2 regions of the Pseudonocardia autotrophica genome follow, and region 2 is predicted to be linked to the other one. Evidence: riboswitches for the same ligand, from Rfam matches in the RefSeq annotation. Region 2 holds a riboswitch; the other holds the start of a gene.

Region 1 (7,745 bases), 2.0 Mb from region 2:
CCACCCTGGCCGGCGACGAAGTGGAACCCGGGATGATCGGGCCACTCCCCCAGCACCGGGGCCCGGTCCGGGGCGAACGTCCGCAGCCCGGCCCATGCGGTCCGCACCGAGCGCAGCCCCAGCGTCGTCACCTCGCCGATCCGGTCCAGCCCGAGCGCGACGTCCAGCTCGTCGGGCCGGGCGTCGCCGGGTGCCTGCGGGGTCCGGTCGGCCGGCGAGACCAGGACCGTGTCGGCCTCCGGCTTGAGGTACCAGCGTTCGGCGGCGTCCGCGATCAGCGGGAGCGGGCTGCCGTCCACCCGCAGTACGGACGGGTCCGGCACCGGGCAGGCCGCGATCGTCCGGCGCAGCGGGGTGAGCCCGGCCCGGGGCACCCCGGCGAGTGCGGCGACCTCGTCGGCCCAGGACCCGGCCGCGTCGACGACGGCCGCGGCGCGCACCCGGTGCCCGGCCGCCGTGCGCACCAGCCAGCCGCTGCCGTCCCGGGAGATCGCGGACACCCTGGCGCCGCGCAGCACGGTGCCGCTGCGGGCGCGCAGGCCGCGCCGGTAGCCGTCGTGCAGGGCGATCGCGTCGATGTCGGCCGAGCCGGAGGTCCAGGCGGCGGCCCGGGGCGGGCGGCGCAGCACGGGTGCGTACCGGCACGCCTGCACCGGGTCCAGTGCGACCGGCGCGTTCGGCTCACCGCGCTGCTCCGCCAGCATCGCGACGATCCCGGCGGCACCCTCGTCGTCGTCCCCGAGGTGCAGCACCGGGCGCGCGGACAGCAGCGGTGGGGTGTCCAGCTCGGTCTGCAGCGCGGCGAACCGCGGGCCGGAGGCGTCGATCAGCGCGCGGAACGGGCCGGACCCGTGGCCGGGGATGTAGGTCGCCGCGGACCGTGCGGTGGAGTGCACCGGCATGTCCACCTCCGCCTCCAGCAACAGGACGCGGTCGTGCGCGGCCAGCTCGTAGGCCACCGAGACACCGGCGATCCCGCCGCCGATCACCACCAGGTCCGTGTCATGCGATTCCACCGGCGCGACGGTAGCCGCGAAAAACCGGTGGCGCCCCGGGCGGCCGCTGTCTACCGTCGTCGTCATGCTGATCCGGTTCCTCTGAGCGGCCCGCGGACGACCGTCCGCGCCCCCGCCGGCCCGTGACCTCTCGTGCACGCAGGCCCGGAACCGATGCTGCGCGTCGCACCGGCATGCCTGCTCCGACCGTCACCGGCCCCTCGGTCCGTTCCGACCCGTGCCGACACCGATCCCGCAGGAGGCCCTTGTGCGCACCACCCCGCCCCGACCGTCCACCACCGACCAGGCACCGCAGCCGGCCAACCGGGCCGAGCGCCGCGCCGCGCGCCGCGGCCGGCCCACCGATGGCACCGCCACCGGTGCGGCCGCACCGCGCAGCTCCGGCCCGGCGCCGCACGTGAAGCCCGTGCACGTCCGCACGGACTTCGCCGCCCGCCGCACCGGCTGAGCCCGACCGTGGCCACGGTTCGCCGGACCGGACACACGCACAGCGTGATCCTCCGGGTTCGGCGAACCGTGGCCGCCCGTCACGTGCGAGGGTGGACGCCGTGACCGTGACCGTCTGGTGGGCCGCCCCGACCGATCCCGGTGATCGGCCCGATCTCGTGACACTGCTCGACTCGCACGAGCGTGAACGGATGTCGGCGCTGCGCCGTGCCGAGGACCGGGCCCGCTACCTGGCCGCGCACGCGCTGGCCCGGCTCGTGCTGGCGACGCACCTGGACACCGATCCGGCGTCGATCGACATGGACCGCACCTGCCGCTGCGGGAAGCCGCACGGCAAGCCCCGTCTCGCCGGGCACGGGGACGCCCCTGGTTTCTCGCTGACCCACTCCGGCGCGCTGGTCGGGGTGGCGCTTGGCCCCGGCCCGGTGGGCGTCGACGTCGAGCAGCATCGCGAGCTGTCCGGGCTGGACGGGCTCGCCCGGCACGCCCTCTCCCCCGCCGAACGCGAGCTCGGAGTGCCCGGCCCGGCCGGGTTCCTGGTCACCTGGACCCGCAAGGAGGCCCTGCTCAAGGCCACCGGTGACGGACTGTCCGCTCCGATGGACGCGATCACGCTGTCCTCCCCCGGCACCCCGGCGCGGGTGCTGCACTGGCCGGAGGCCACCGGATCGTGGTGGCTCGCCGACGTCGACACCCCGCACCCGGACCATCCCGGCGCCGTCGCCGGGGCGGGCACCGACGTGCCGCCGATCACGGTCGCGGACGGCGATGCGGTCCTGTCGGTGGTCCGGGGCACCATGGGCGGGTGAGCTCGCCGGACCGGCCGGGCGCGGCCGGAGCGCGCTGGGTGCTGCACCTCGACATGGATGCGTTCTTCGCCGCCGTCGAGCAGCTGACCCGGCCCACCCTGGCCGACCGGCCGGTGCTGGTAGGCGGGGCGGGGCCGCGCGGCGTCGTCGCGGGGGCCAGCTACCAGGCGCGGGTGTTCGGGGCCCGCTCGGCGATGCCGATGGGGCAGGCGCGGCGGCGCTGCCCGCACGCGACCGTGCTGCCGCCCCGCTTCCCGCTGTACAAGGCGATCTCCGACGAGGTGATGGGCGTCCTCGCCGAGTTCTCGCCGGTGCTCGAACCCGTCTCGGTGGACGAGGCCTTCATCGAGCCCCCGGTACTGGCCGGCGCCTCCCCGGAGACGGTGCGCGAGTTCGGTACCCGGCTGCGTGCTGCGGTCCGGGAGCGGACCGGGCTGCCCGCGTCGGTCGGCGCCGGATCCGGCAAGCAGATCGCCAAGATCGCGTCCGAGCTGGCGAAGCCGGACGGATTGCGGGTCGTCGCGCACGCCGATCAGGACGACGTGCTGGGCCCGCTGCCGGTGCGCTCGCTGTGGGGCATCGGGCCGGTGTCCGGCGAGGCGCTGCGCCGGATCGGCATCGAGACGGTCGGCCAGCTCGCCGCGATGGACGGCCGCGAGGTCACCGGGGTGCTCGGCTCGGCGATGGGCACCGAGCTGCACCGCCTCGCCCGCGGGATCGACGACCGGCCGGTCGCCCCGCGCGGCGCCGCGAAACAGATCAGCGCCGAGACCACGTTCGACACCGACCTGACCGCGATGTCCGCGGTGCACACGGCCGTCGAGTCGATCTGCGTTGCCGTGCACCGCAGGCTGGTCGCCGACGGCCGCGCCGCGCGCACGGTGACGGTCAAGGCCCGCACCGGGGACTTCGTGACCCACACCCGGTCGGAGACGACACCGTTCCCCAGCCGGGATCTCGCCACGCTCGTCGCGGTGGCCCGCCGGCTCACCGACACCGCGGTGGGTGAGGGAGGGGTGCGGCTGCTCGGGGTGTCGGTGTCGGGATTCGGCGACGAGCCGCCGCTGGCCCTGTTCGACGCGGTGCCCTCGGCACAGGGGTGGCGGGCGGCCCCGGCCGAACCGGCGGTCGCCGGGGTGCCGGGAACCGGGAGCCCGGCGGCGGTGAGCCCGGGAGCAGGAGACCCGGGGGCCGAGCTGCGGGGGCATGCCGGCGCACCGGTGGCCGTCGAGGAGCACGTGATCCCCCCGGCGACGGCCGAGGAGCGCCCCGACCCACCGGCCGACGACGCCGACCGGCCGTGGCGGGCCGGTGACGACGCCACCCATCCCGAGCACGGCCACGGCTGGGTACAGGGCGCCGGACACGGCCGGGTCACCGTCCGGTTCGAGACCGCGCTGACCGGCCCCGGTCGTACCCGCACGCTGGATGCCACCGATCCGCAGCTGACCCGTGCCGATCCGCTCCGGAGCTGGCGCCCGGCCGACTGACCGACTGACCGACTGGCCGACCGCCCGGGTCGGGTCTCAGCCGCCCGGGCCGGGTCTCAGCCGATCAGCGGACTGCGATGCGGCGGGGCGACCCGGGTGCCCGCGACGACCCGGACGTCGAGATCGGGGGCCGTGCGGGCGAGGCCGTCGAGCACCGCGATCAGTGCGACGTCCGCGGTCGGGTCCCCGGCCACCAGCAGCACCCCGTTCGCGGCGGGCCCACCCGCGGCCCATCCGGTGAGCCGGGCGACGCCGTCACGCGGGGAGATCCGCTCCACCCGCCACGCCTCGGCGTAGAACAGGGCCACCGACTCGGGCTCGCCCGGGAAGGCGAAGACGGTGTCGGCCTCCGCGAGCAGATCCTCGCCCCCGGAGCCGACCGCAGGCCCGCCCTGCTCGGTGCCGAGTACGACCAGTGCGGGGCGCGGGTCGACGCTCATCGCTATGTCCTCCTCGAGGGTCCGCGCCCTCAACAGTGGAAACTCCTGCGACGACGGCCAGTCTCCTGGCTTCCGGATCGTCGCGCTCCCCCGCCTTCCCGCCCTTGCCGGGCAGTGGCTACGGGGTGGGGAGCGCTCCCCGATGACAGTGGCGGGACCGCGCCGGACTCGCACCGGCTTCCTGCACCGTCGTCCCGGTCAGCCCATCACGTGCCGGTCGGGGGGTCAACAACGGGTGACGGTGACGCCTGCCCGAGGGGTGGGGCCCCGCCCGGCCGGGGCCGGTCAGACGCCGAACACACCCTGCCGGTTCGGCACCGAACACACCGCGCCCGTCCAGCACAGATCACGCTGTACCGGTCAGGCGCCGATCACACCCTGCCGGCCCGGCGCCGACCGCACCGTGCCGGGCACACGCCGAACGCACCGTGCCGGGCACGCACCGAACGCACCGTGCCGGGCGCGCACCGAACGCACTGTGCCGGTGCGGGCCGTCACGACCCGACGGGTGCCTCCAGACCTGCGACCGGGCCGATCACCACGATCGCGGGCGGGTTGACGTCCTCCTCGGCGGCGACCCGCCCGGCCGTCTCCAGCGTCGCGCGCACCGTGCGCTGGATCCGGGTGGTGCCGTCCTGCACGATCAGCACCGGGGTCTGCGGGTCGCGGCCGTGCTCGACGAGGACCTCGGCGAACCGGGCGAGCCGCTCCACCGCCATCATCAGCACGATCGTGCCGGTCATCCGGCCGAGCGCGGCCCAGTCGGTGAGGCTGCGCGGATCCTCCGGGGCGACGTGCCCGGACACGACGACGATCTCGTGCGCCACCCCCCGGTGGGTCACCGGAGTACCGGCGACAGCGGGCGCGGCGAACGCGCTGGTGATGCCCGGGACGACGGTGACCGGCACCCCCGCCGCGGCGCAGGCCTGGACCTCCTCGAACCCGCGCCCGTAGACGAACGGGTCGCCGCCCTTGAGGCGCACCACGAACTTCCCGGCCCTGGCGTGCTCCACCAGCAGCTCGTTGATCTTCTCCTGGGCCATGGCACGGCCGTAGGGGATCTTGGAGGCGTCGATGACCTCGACATCGGGCGAGAGCTCGTCCATCAGGTCACGGGGACCGAGCCGGTCGGTGACGACGACCTGGGCCCGCGACAGCAGCCGACGCCCGCGAACGGTGATCAGCTCCGGGTCGCCCGGGCCACCACCGACCAGCGCGACGCCCGGCTGCGGCGGCTCGGCGTTCTCGTCGACGACGCCGGACTGCAACGCCTCGACCAGCGCCGTCCGGACCGCGGACGAGCGGCGGTGCGCGCCGCGGGCCAGCACGCCGACGGTCAGCCCGTCGTGCGCCCCGGTCGCCGGAGTGACGGCGGTGCCCCGCGAGCCGTCGTCGGCGCGGACGCAGAACACCCGATCCCGCTCCGCATCGGCGGTGACCGTCTCGTTCACCGCGGCGTCGTCGGTCGCGGCGATCACGTACCAGGCGCCGGTGAGATCACCCTCGGCGTAGCGGCGGGCGGTCCAGGTGATCTCACCGGCCGAGACCATCCCCTCGACGGCCGGGGTGACCTCGGGGGACACCACCTCGACCAGCGCCCCGACCGCGATCAGCCGGGCGACCCGCCGCTGGGCGACCTGTCCTCCACCGACCACGACGACACGACGGCCGGACAGGTCCAGGCCGACCAGGTACTGCTCGTGCTGCGCGCTCAACGACGTTCCTCTCCCGGCCGCGGTGTGCCCTCCCCGGCGCTGCCTACCGTTCCCGGGCGATGCCTGCCCGGTCCGGCGAGCCCCCGGCTCCCGTGCGACGGCGGCGGTCGAGGATAGCGACCGGAACGCCTCCGGGAGTCGCCGCAGAGGCCAAACCCACACCGGCGGGTGCCCTGCCGAGCCTCGGGCGCCGGCTCCGCGCAGCCCCGCCCCAGCAGCGGGCACGGGCACGGGCACGGGCACGGGCACGGGCACGGGCACGGGCAGTGTTCGCACGGGTTCGCTGCGCTCGCACGGGGTCGGATCTCGTGCGAGCGCAGCGAACCCGTGCGGACGCCGTCGACCTGCCCAAACACAGCCAACCGGTGCGGACGCAGTCGACCGGTGCGGACGCTGCGACGCTGCACCGGCAGCCACCCGACACGGGGAGGCGCCCCACCACGGGACCGGCCACGCGACCGAGCATCGTTCGCACGGGTTCGCTGCATCCGCACGAAGTCCGACCCCGTGCGAACGCAACGAACCCGTGCGGATGGAGCGAGCCCATGCGGACGCGGCGAACCGTGCGCACGCGGCCCGCGACGAACCCACGCGTACGCAGCCGGCCTGCGTAAACGCAGCCGACCCGTGCGAACGCAGCCGACCCTGCGCCCCGGCAGCCACCCGGCACGGGGAGAAAGCCCTCGCCACGCGACCGGCCACGAGCCCGAGCACCGTTCGCACGGGATCACCGCATCCGCACGAGATCCGACCCCGTGCGAACGCAACGAACCCGTGCGGACTCGGCGAACCCGTGCGGCTGCCGGGGGCGTCAGCCCGGGGCGGTGTCAGAGGACGGATCAGGGGCGGCGCCGGACGGCGCCATTCCCACCGCCAGCCGCGCCATCCGCATAGCCCGCGCCACCCGCGTAGCCCGCGCCAGCCGCGCCACCGCCACGGTCGCGCCGGAGGCGGCGGTCTTGGGTACCACCAGCACCGCCCCGGGGCCCGCGGCCAGCAGCGCGGCGGCCTCGGCGACCGCGGGCGTTCCGGTGGCGGCGGCGACCCGGTCGCTCGGCGTCGGCACCACCACCGCGGCGAGCTGCTCCGCCGGGTATCCGCGCGGGGTCCGCGGTGCGACGGCCTGCAGCAGACCCGGCTCCGAGGTCCGCCGGTCGAGCGTCGCGACGACCGCGTGATCGAGATCGAGGCCGTGCTCGTCCGCCACCCGGCGCAGCAGCGCCCGCAGCGCGGCGGCCGACACCCCGGGCCGCATCCCGATCCCGAGTGCGAGCTCCGGTTGCGGCGCCGGACGCCCACCGGGCCGGCGCTCCGGCCCGGAACCGGTGGTCACGCGCCTGCGACCAGGCGGGCGACCGAGTCCGGGTTGCCTGCCGGATGCGTGTGCAGGAACGAGGCGTGTACCCCGGCGACGACGTACCCCTCCGGCTCCGCGCCACGCCACGCCCAGGCCGGGGCCGAACCGGCGCGCGGGGTGACGGCACAACGGTGGAACTCGTGCGCACCCACCCGGGCCCCGGCCGGGAACAGCGGCGACGCCGACACCGCGACGGCCTCCCGGTAGCCGAGGGTCAACCGGTCGGTCATCGCGGCCGAGGCCTCGAGGACCCCGCACATCGGTGCCCCGTCGAGGTCCCGGCACAGGTAGAGCAGGCCCCCGCACTCCGCGTGCACCGGCGCACCGGACGCGGCCAGCCGCGCGACGGCCATCCGCAGCGACCGGTTCTCCCCCAGCGCGCCGACGTGCTCCTCCGGGAACCCGCCGGGCAGCACGAGCGCGGACGTCCCCTCCGGCAGGTCCGGATCGCGCAGCGGATCGACGACCGCC
Region 2 (7,745 bases):
GGCATGCGTGCGCCCGGCGCGCAGCACGTCCGGGAGCAGGTGCGTGTGCGGACCGTCCGGTGAGCGCCCGTCCGGCGGCGGGATCGCCGCGTACACCTCGACCCGGCCGGCCGCGGTCAGGAACACCCGGTGCGGCCCGGCGGAGACCAGCGCTGCGGTGAGCCCGCCGTCCAGCGGTCCGCCCTGTGCCTCCCGCAACCGGCCCAGCAGCTCCGGATCGGCGGCGCGCACGCAGGCGTCCACCGTCGGCGTGCCCAGCCCCAGGTCGACGAGCACGCCGTCCCGGTCGTCGGCACGCAGCGCCCCGGCGTCCGGACCGAGCACGGTGACGGCCGTCCGGCCGGCCCGGCGCGCGGCGTCGGCGGGCAGGCACAGCGCGACCGCGTGGTTCCAGTGCTCCGCCGGGCCGACCGGCGTGCGGTAGGCGACCGGCCGGGTGCCCGGGGGCGGATCCACCCGGATCCCGCCCCGCCCGGTCAGCACGGTCCCGGGACCGGTCGTGACCGGCTCGCCCGGCAGCCGGACGAACTCCGCGATCGCGCCCGGTGCGCCCATGCTCCAGCCCGCGTCCGGGTCGTCGAGGTATCCGGTCAGCAGCTCCCGAACGGCGTCCATCCCCGCACCCTGCCCTCCCCCGGCGGCGGCCGGCACCCCCGGGATCACCGGGCGCCGACCCGGTCCCAGCGCCGTCCCCACCACAGGGCGATCCCCGCGGTCAGCACCACGGCCGCCGAGGGCACCAGCACCACCTGCGGCGCGGTGAAGAGGTACTCGCGCCCCTCCGCCACCATCGCGCCCCACTCGGCGACCGGCGGCTGGACGCCGAGCCCGAGGAACGACAGCCCGGAGACGGTCAGCAGGGTGCTCGCGAACCGGACGCAGGCGTGCGCGGCGAGGGGCGGCGCCAGGTTGCGCGCGACGTGCCCGCCCAGCACCCGCACCGGTCCGGCGCCGAGCGCCCTGGCGGCCGTCACGTACTCGCGGCCGATCTCGGCGAGCGTGAGCAGGTACACCTGCCGGGCGAACGGCGTCCAGGCGATCGCGGTCACCGCGACCAGCAGCGAGCCGGTCCCCGGGCCGAGTACGACCGCGGCCAGCAGCCCGAACAGCACCACCGGGATCGCCGCCAGCACGTCGACCAGGCGCATCACCAGTCGTCCGAACGGGCCGGTCACCGCGGCGAGCATCCCGACCGCCACCCCGACGGCACCGGTCAGCAGCACCGCGAACAGGCTCAGCCCGATCGTCAGCCGTCCGCCGTGGAGCAGCCGGGACAGCAGGTCACGGCCCAGCTGGTCGGTCCCCAGCGGGTGCGCGGCGGACGGCCCGGCGAGCAGGCCCGCGAAGTCGGCCCGGTCCGGATCGGGCAGCAGCAGCGGCCCGGCGAGCAGCACCAGCAGCCCGATCGCCAGCGCGACCGCCACCGGGACGGCGGATCCCCGGCGCCGGGTCATCCGGCCCGCTCCGCCGTGCGCCGGACCGGGTCCAGTGCGGTGGCGATCGCCTCCACCAGCACACCGGCCGTCACCGCCACCGCCACCACGATCAACGTCCCGGCCTGGATCACCGGCAGGTCCTGGGCCGGGACCGCGCGGTGCAACAGCCGGCCGAGGCCCGGGATGCCGAAGACCACCTCGACCACCACCGAGCCACCGAGCAGCCCGGCCACGAACATCCCGGCCAGCGCGGTCACCGAGGTGGTCGCCAGCCGGGCCCCGTGCCGCCACAACACGCGCTGCCCGGACAGGCCCTTCGACCGGGCCAGCAGCACGTGCGGGCGCTGCAGGATGCCGACCGTCTCGGCCCGGACCAGCTGCGCGGCGAGCGCCCCCGGATACGCGGCGAGGGTCAGCACCGGCAGCACCAGATGCGCCGGGTCGCCCCAGCCGATCGCCGGCAGCAATCCGGCCCACACCCCGAAGACCAGCACCAGCCACGGCGCGAGCACGAACTCGGGCACCGCGACCCCGACGATCGTCCCGGCGCCCAGGAACCGGTCCCAGCGGCCACCCGGGCGGCGGGCCGCGTACACCCCGGCCGGGATCCCGACGGCCGCGGCCAGCGCGAGCGCGAGCACCGTGAGCAGGCCGGACACCATCGCCGCGCTGCCGACCTGCTCGAGGACCGGGGTGCGGGACACGTAGCCGTAGCCGAGGTCGCCACGCAGCACGCCGCCGAGCCAGCGCAGGTACTGCTCGACGACCGGCCGGTCCAGCCCGAGCTCGACCCGCAGTCGCGCCTCGGTCGCCGGGTCCGGGACGGCCTCGGCGGTGCGTGCCCGCAGCACCGCGCGGGCCGGGTCCACCGCCATCCAGCGGGGCAACGCGAACACCAGCACCGACGCGGCGAGCAGCACCGGCGGCACGACCAGCAGCCGGCGCAGGAGGAGAAGGAGTCCGGTCACCCGGCCGGGATCAGCTGCGGCAGCACCGGCCGGACCTGCAGCGGGTCCGGGGTGAACCCGGTCGCGCCGCGCAGCACCGCGGTGTTGAGCGGGTGCACCAGCATCACCCCGACGGCGTCGGTGTCGAGCATCCCGGCCGCCTCGGCGAACAGCTGCCTGCGCTGCGCCGGGTCGACGGTGCCGTTGAGGCGGTCGACGAGCGCGTCGTAGGCGGGGCTGCAGTACTGGTCGATCGCGTAGCTGCCCGCGCAGGTGTAGTCCGAGGTGAGCGTGCTGGCCGCGTCCGGGAAGTCGGACAGGTAGCTGCGCGAGTTGAGGAACATGTCGTAGTTCCCGGCGAGCACCTCGGGCTCCTGGGCCTCGTAGTTGCCGACGGTGATCTCGACCCGGATCCCGGCCTCGCCGAGCATCGCCTGCACCGCGTTCGCGATGGTGGGCAGCTCCGGCCGGTTCGGGAAGGTCCACAGCTGCACGGTCAGCGGGTTCTCCGGGCCGTACCCGGCCTCGGCGAGCAGCGCCCGCGCCCGCTCGACGTCGGCGCCCGCCGGCGGCTCGGTCGCACCCCACGGGACCGCGGGGCCGAACAGGTCGGCGGCCGGCTGCGCGCTGCCCGCGAGCACCTGCCCGGCCAGCACCGGCCGGTCGATCGCCTCGGTCACGGCCCGGCGCACCCGCACGTCGTCGAACGGCGCGCGGGACTGGTTGAGCTGCAACGGCACCGTCCGTGCGCCCTCGTACTCGACGACCTCGGCGCCCGCCGAGCGGACCTGCTCCAGCTGCGCGGCGGGCAGGCCCTCGGCGAACTGGACGTCGCCCGCCTGCACGGCGAGCGCCCTGGCCTGCGGGTCCTCGACGTAGCGGACGGTGACCCGGGCGGCGCCTGCGGGCTCACCCCAGTAGCCGTCGAAACGGGTCAGCTCCGCGGACTCCACCCCGTTCACCGTCTCGAGCACCAGCGGCCCGGTCCCGCTGCGCAGGTAGTCGGGGGCGTCCCCGGCGGCGTATGCCGCCGGGGCGAGGATCGCGAGGTTGCCGCTGGACATCCGCAGCGGCATCACCGGGTCCGGCTCGGTGGTGCTGATCCGCACGGCGTCGGCACCGTCGGCCTCGATCTCGAACCCGATGTCGCGGATCGAGCGCGGCGGCGCCTCGACACCGGCGACGTAGCGCAGCGCGGTCACCACCGCCTCCGGGGTGAGTGGGGTGCCGTCGTGGAACTCGACACCCGGGCGCAGGGTGAACCGCCACGAGTCGCCGTCCTGCTCCCAGCCGGTGGCGAGGCCGGGGGCGGCCGCGGCCTCGTCGTCCACCGTGGTCAGCGTCTCGCCGACCCCCAGGAAGCTGAGCAGCTTGCCGTCGTCGGCGTCGAAGGCGTAGTCGGCGCGGGGCGGGAACTGCAGTGCCACGGTCAGCTCACCGGCGGGATCGGGGGTCCCACCGCCGGACGGGGAGCCGCAGCCGGCCAGGAGCAGCGCTGCGGCAGTGGTCAGGGCGGCGAGCACTCGCACGCCCGGGGTCGTCACGATCACAGGCCATGCCTACATCTGCAGACCTGTTCACTCAACAGAACGTGAGGGATGCCCCCGCGGCGCACACCGTGACGGCCGGTCCGGTGCGACGCCGCGGGGGCGCACCGGCGTCAGCCGGTGGTCTGTGCCCGGACCCGGCGGGCGGCCGCGACCAGGTTGGTGAGCGCCTCGACGGTCTCCGGCTCACCGCGGGTCTTCAGCCCGCAGTCCGGGTTCGCCCAGAGCCGCTCCGAGCCGATGTGCCGCAGCGCCGCGGTCAGCTGGCCGGCCAGCTCGTCGGTGTCCGGGACCTCCGGCGAGTGCACGTCGTAGACGCCCGGCCCCAGCCCGCGCGGGATGCCGGGTCCGAGATCGGCGAGCACCTCCATCCGCGATCGTGCCGCCTCGACGGTGGTGACGTCGGCGTCCAGGCCGTCGATCGCGCCGACCACCTCACCGAACTCCGAGTAGCACAGGTGGGTGTGGATCTGGGTGCCGTCCACGACCCCGCCGGTGGACATCCGGAACGCGTCCACCGCCCAGTCCATGTACGCGGGACGGTCCCGCTCGTGCAGCGGCAGCAGCTCGCGCAGCGCGGGCTCGTCCACCTGGATGATCCGGATGCCGGCGGCCTCCAGATCGACGACCTCGTCGCGCAGGGCCAGCCCGACCTGCCGGGCGGTGTCCCCCAGCGGCTGGTCGTCGCGCACGAACGACCAGGCCAGGATCGTGACCGGCCCGGTCAGCATGCCCTTGACCGGCTTCTCCGAGAGCGACTGCGCGTAGGTCGCCCACTCGACGGTGATCGGGTTGCCGTCGCGGCGGGACACGTCCGAGTGCAGGATCGGCGGCCGCACACAGCGCGAGCCGTAGGACTGCACCCAGCCGAGCTCGGTGGTGGCGAAGCCGTCCAGGTTCTCGGCGAAGTACTGGACCATGTCGTTGCGCTCGGGCTCGCCGTGCACGAGCACGTCCAGCCCGATCTCCTCCTGCAGCGCCACCACCCGGGCGATCTCCCGGCGCATCCGCTCGGTGTACTCGCCCGCGTCGATCCGGCCGGCCCGGTGGGCCGCCCGGTCCTTGCGGATCTCGGCGGTCTGCGGGAACGAGCCGATCGTGGTGGTCGGCACGTCCGGCAGGCCCAGCGCCTCGCGCTGCACCTTCGCCCGGACGTCGCCGGCACCGCGCCGGTAGTGGTCGGCACCCAGCTCGGCCAGCCGGGCCCGGACGCTCTCGTTGCGGCGGGCGGCCGCCGCGACCCGCTCGCGGGTCGTCTTCGCGGCGTCGAACTCGGCGGCCACCGCCGACCGGCCCTCGTGCAGCGCACGGCCGATCAGCACCACCTCGTCGACCTTCTGCCGGGCGAACGCCAGCATGTCGGCGACGTCGCCGGGCAGCGACGTCTCCACCGACAGGTCGTAGGGGACGTGCAGCAGCGAGCACGACGTCGAGATCTCCACCCGGCCCGCGACGCCGACCAGCCGCGACGCGGTGACCAGCGCGGCGTCCAGGTCGGTGCGCCACACGTTGCGGCCGTCGACGACACCGGCCAGCACGAGCTTGCCGCCGATGCCCTCGATGCCGTCGATCCCGTCCAGGTCGGACGCGCCGGCGACCAGGTCCAGGGCCAGGCCCTCGACCGCCGTCGAGGCCAGCACCGGCAGCGCCGGGCCGAGCTCGCCGAAGTAGGACGCGACCAGGATCTTCGGCCGGCGCGGCGCGGCGGCGAGCCGGTCGTAGGCCTTGCGCAGCGCGGCGATCTCGTCCTCGGAGCGGTCCGCGGCGAAGGCGGGCTCGTCGAGCTGGACCCACTCGGCGCCGGCGTCGGCCAGCTCCGCCAGCAGGTCCCGGTAGACCTCGACCAGCGGGCCGAGCAGGTCGAGCGGCCGGAAGCCCTCCGGCGCCCCCTCGGCGGGCTTCGAGAGCAGCAGCAGGGTCACCGGCCCGACCAGCACCGGGCGGGTCACGACGTCGGAGCGCAGCGCCTCGCGGAACTCCTCGATCGCCTTGCGCGATCCGGGCGCGAGCCGGGTGTCCGGGCCGATCTCGGGAACCAGGTAGTGGTAGTTCGTGTCGAACCACTTGGTCATCTCGCAGGCCGGAGCACCGGTCCGGCCGCGGGCCATCGCGAACAGCCGCTCCAGCGGGTCGCTGATGCCTGCGAAACGCTCCGGGACGGCGCCGACCGCGAGCGCGGTGTCCAGAATGTGGTCGTAGAACGAGAACGTGTTGCCCGGGACCTGGTCCAGCCCCGCATCGCGCAGCGTGGTCCAGGTGTCGCGGCGCAGACCTGCCGCCACCTCGTGCAGCGCCGAGGCGTCGGACCGGCCGGCCCAGAACGCCTCCTCGGCACGCTTCAGTTCCCGGTTCGGCCCGATCCTGGGGTAGCCCAGGACGGTGCTGCCGGTACTGGAAACGGACGGCACAGAATTGGCCATACTCACAGCCCTCTCTCCTCGCGAGCGCGGTGGAGGACCCGTCACCGCCGGAGCAGGGCACGACGGCACGTCCCGGACGCATCCACACCGGTGCCGACTGTGGCGCCGGCGGGCACGGTGCGCACCCGGTCGTCCGTTCGGCCCTCCCTCGAGGCCACGGATCCGCGCACGCCGGTCGGCGCACGCACCGGCGGCAGGTATTCGGACTCGTGGGCGTCGTGCTCGTGCCTACTGGCCGTCGCTTCCCGGGTCGGTTCCCAGTGCTGATGACGGCGGTCGTTCCCACTCACCGCTGCGGGGCAGTCCCGGATTCGCACCGGGTTCCCTGTTGTCTCGCGGCACCCCCCGCGGGGAGCGCCACGAACCGTCGGCGGACCGACCATAACCCACCGGGCGCAGTCCCCGGACTGTTGCCTTTTCCTGACTGTTGCCATATCTTGGCAACACGTCGCCCTCCCCTCGGTCGAGGGCGACCTAACCCTGCCCCCCTCCGTTCAGACGGGTCCCCTGCCTGGTCTGCCGAGGGGTAATCGCGATCACCCCTGTGCCCGGGACCACAACCGGTCCTAGCGTGCGGCTCGACCCCACCCGCGTGCTCAGAAAGGGCTGCCATGCAGGTAGACGAGCTGCTCAAGCCGTTCCCCATCAAGGAGTTCCACCCGTTCCCCCGGGCGCTGATGGGTCCCGGCGCGCACGAGCTCATCGGCCCGGAAGCCCTCAAGCTCGGCTTCAAGAAGACGCTGGTCATGACGTCGGGCCTGCGCGGCACCGACATCGTTCACAAGATCGTCGAGTCGATGAAGTACCACGGCCTCGAGGTCGTCGTGTACGACCAGGTCGAGTCGAACCCCAAGGACTACAACGTCATGGACGCTGTGGGCCTCTACCAGCAGAACAAGTGTGACTCGTTCGTCTCGATCGGCGGCGGCTCCTCGCACGACGCCTGCAAGGGCGCGCGCGTCTCGGTCGCCCACGACGGCCGCAACGTCAACGAGTTCGAGGGCTTCAACAAGTCCGAGAACCCGGCGAACCCGCCGCACATCGCGGTCTCGACGACGGCCGGCACCGGCTCCGAGACCTCGTGGGCGTACGTGATCACCGACACCACGACCGACCCCGACAACCCGCACAAGTACGTCGCGTTCGACGACGCCTCGGTGACCACCCTGGCGATCGACGACCCGGTGCTCTACTTCGACTGCCCGATCGACTACACCGCGCAGTGCGGCTTCGACGTGCTCGCGCACGCCTCCGAGCCCTACGTCTCGCGGCTGGACTTCCAGCCGTCGCTCGGCAACGCGCTGCACGCGATCAAGCTCACCTCGCAGAGCCTGCGCAAGGCCGTGTGGAACGGCCAGGAGCTCTCCGGCCGCGAGGGCATGATGTACGCGCAGT

What was found. Region 2 has a riboswitch for cobalamin ahead of metE (5-methyltetrahydropteroyltriglutamate--homocysteine S-methyltransferase). Riboswitches for the same ligand answer to the same signal wherever they lie in the genome.
Region 1: another riboswitch for cobalamin. It lies ahead of Pdca_RS35695 (hypothetical protein); the one in region 2 lies ahead of metE (5-methyltetrahydropteroyltriglutamate--homocysteine S-methyltransferase).

What each region holds. Positions count from the first base shown of each region.
Region 1 is NZ_AP018920.1:4,610,354-4,618,098, forward strand. It holds gene Pdca_RS21555 (NAD(P)/FAD-dependent oxidoreductase) at 1-1,016, opposite strand, end outside; gene Pdca_RS21560 (hypothetical protein) at 1,264-1,464, shown strand; gene Pdca_RS21565 (4'-phosphopantetheinyl transferase family protein) at 1,565-2,272, shown strand; gene Pdca_RS21570 (DNA polymerase IV) at 2,269-3,762, shown strand; gene Pdca_RS35695 (hypothetical protein) at 3,819-4,202, opposite strand; cobalamin riboswitch at 4,241-4,408, opposite strand; gene cobA (uroporphyrinogen-III C-methyltransferase) at 4,697-5,917, opposite strand; gene Pdca_RS21590 (cobalamin biosynthesis protein) at 6,729-7,250, opposite strand; gene Pdca_RS21595 (cobyrinic acid a,c-diamide synthase CobB) at 7,247-7,745, opposite strand, start outside.
Region 2 is NZ_AP018920.1:6,592,656-6,600,400, forward strand. It holds gene Pdca_RS30645 (DUF6925 family protein) at 1-615, opposite strand, end outside; gene Pdca_RS30650 (ABC transporter permease) at 660-1,454, opposite strand; gene Pdca_RS30655 (ABC transporter permease) at 1,451-2,404, opposite strand; gene Pdca_RS30660 (ABC transporter substrate-binding protein) at 2,401-3,927, opposite strand; gene metE (5-methyltetrahydropteroyltriglutamate--homocysteine S-methyltransferase) at 4,044-6,350, opposite strand; cobalamin riboswitch at 6,526-6,734, opposite strand; gene mdo (NDMA-dependent methanol dehydrogenase) at 6,962-7,745, shown strand, end outside.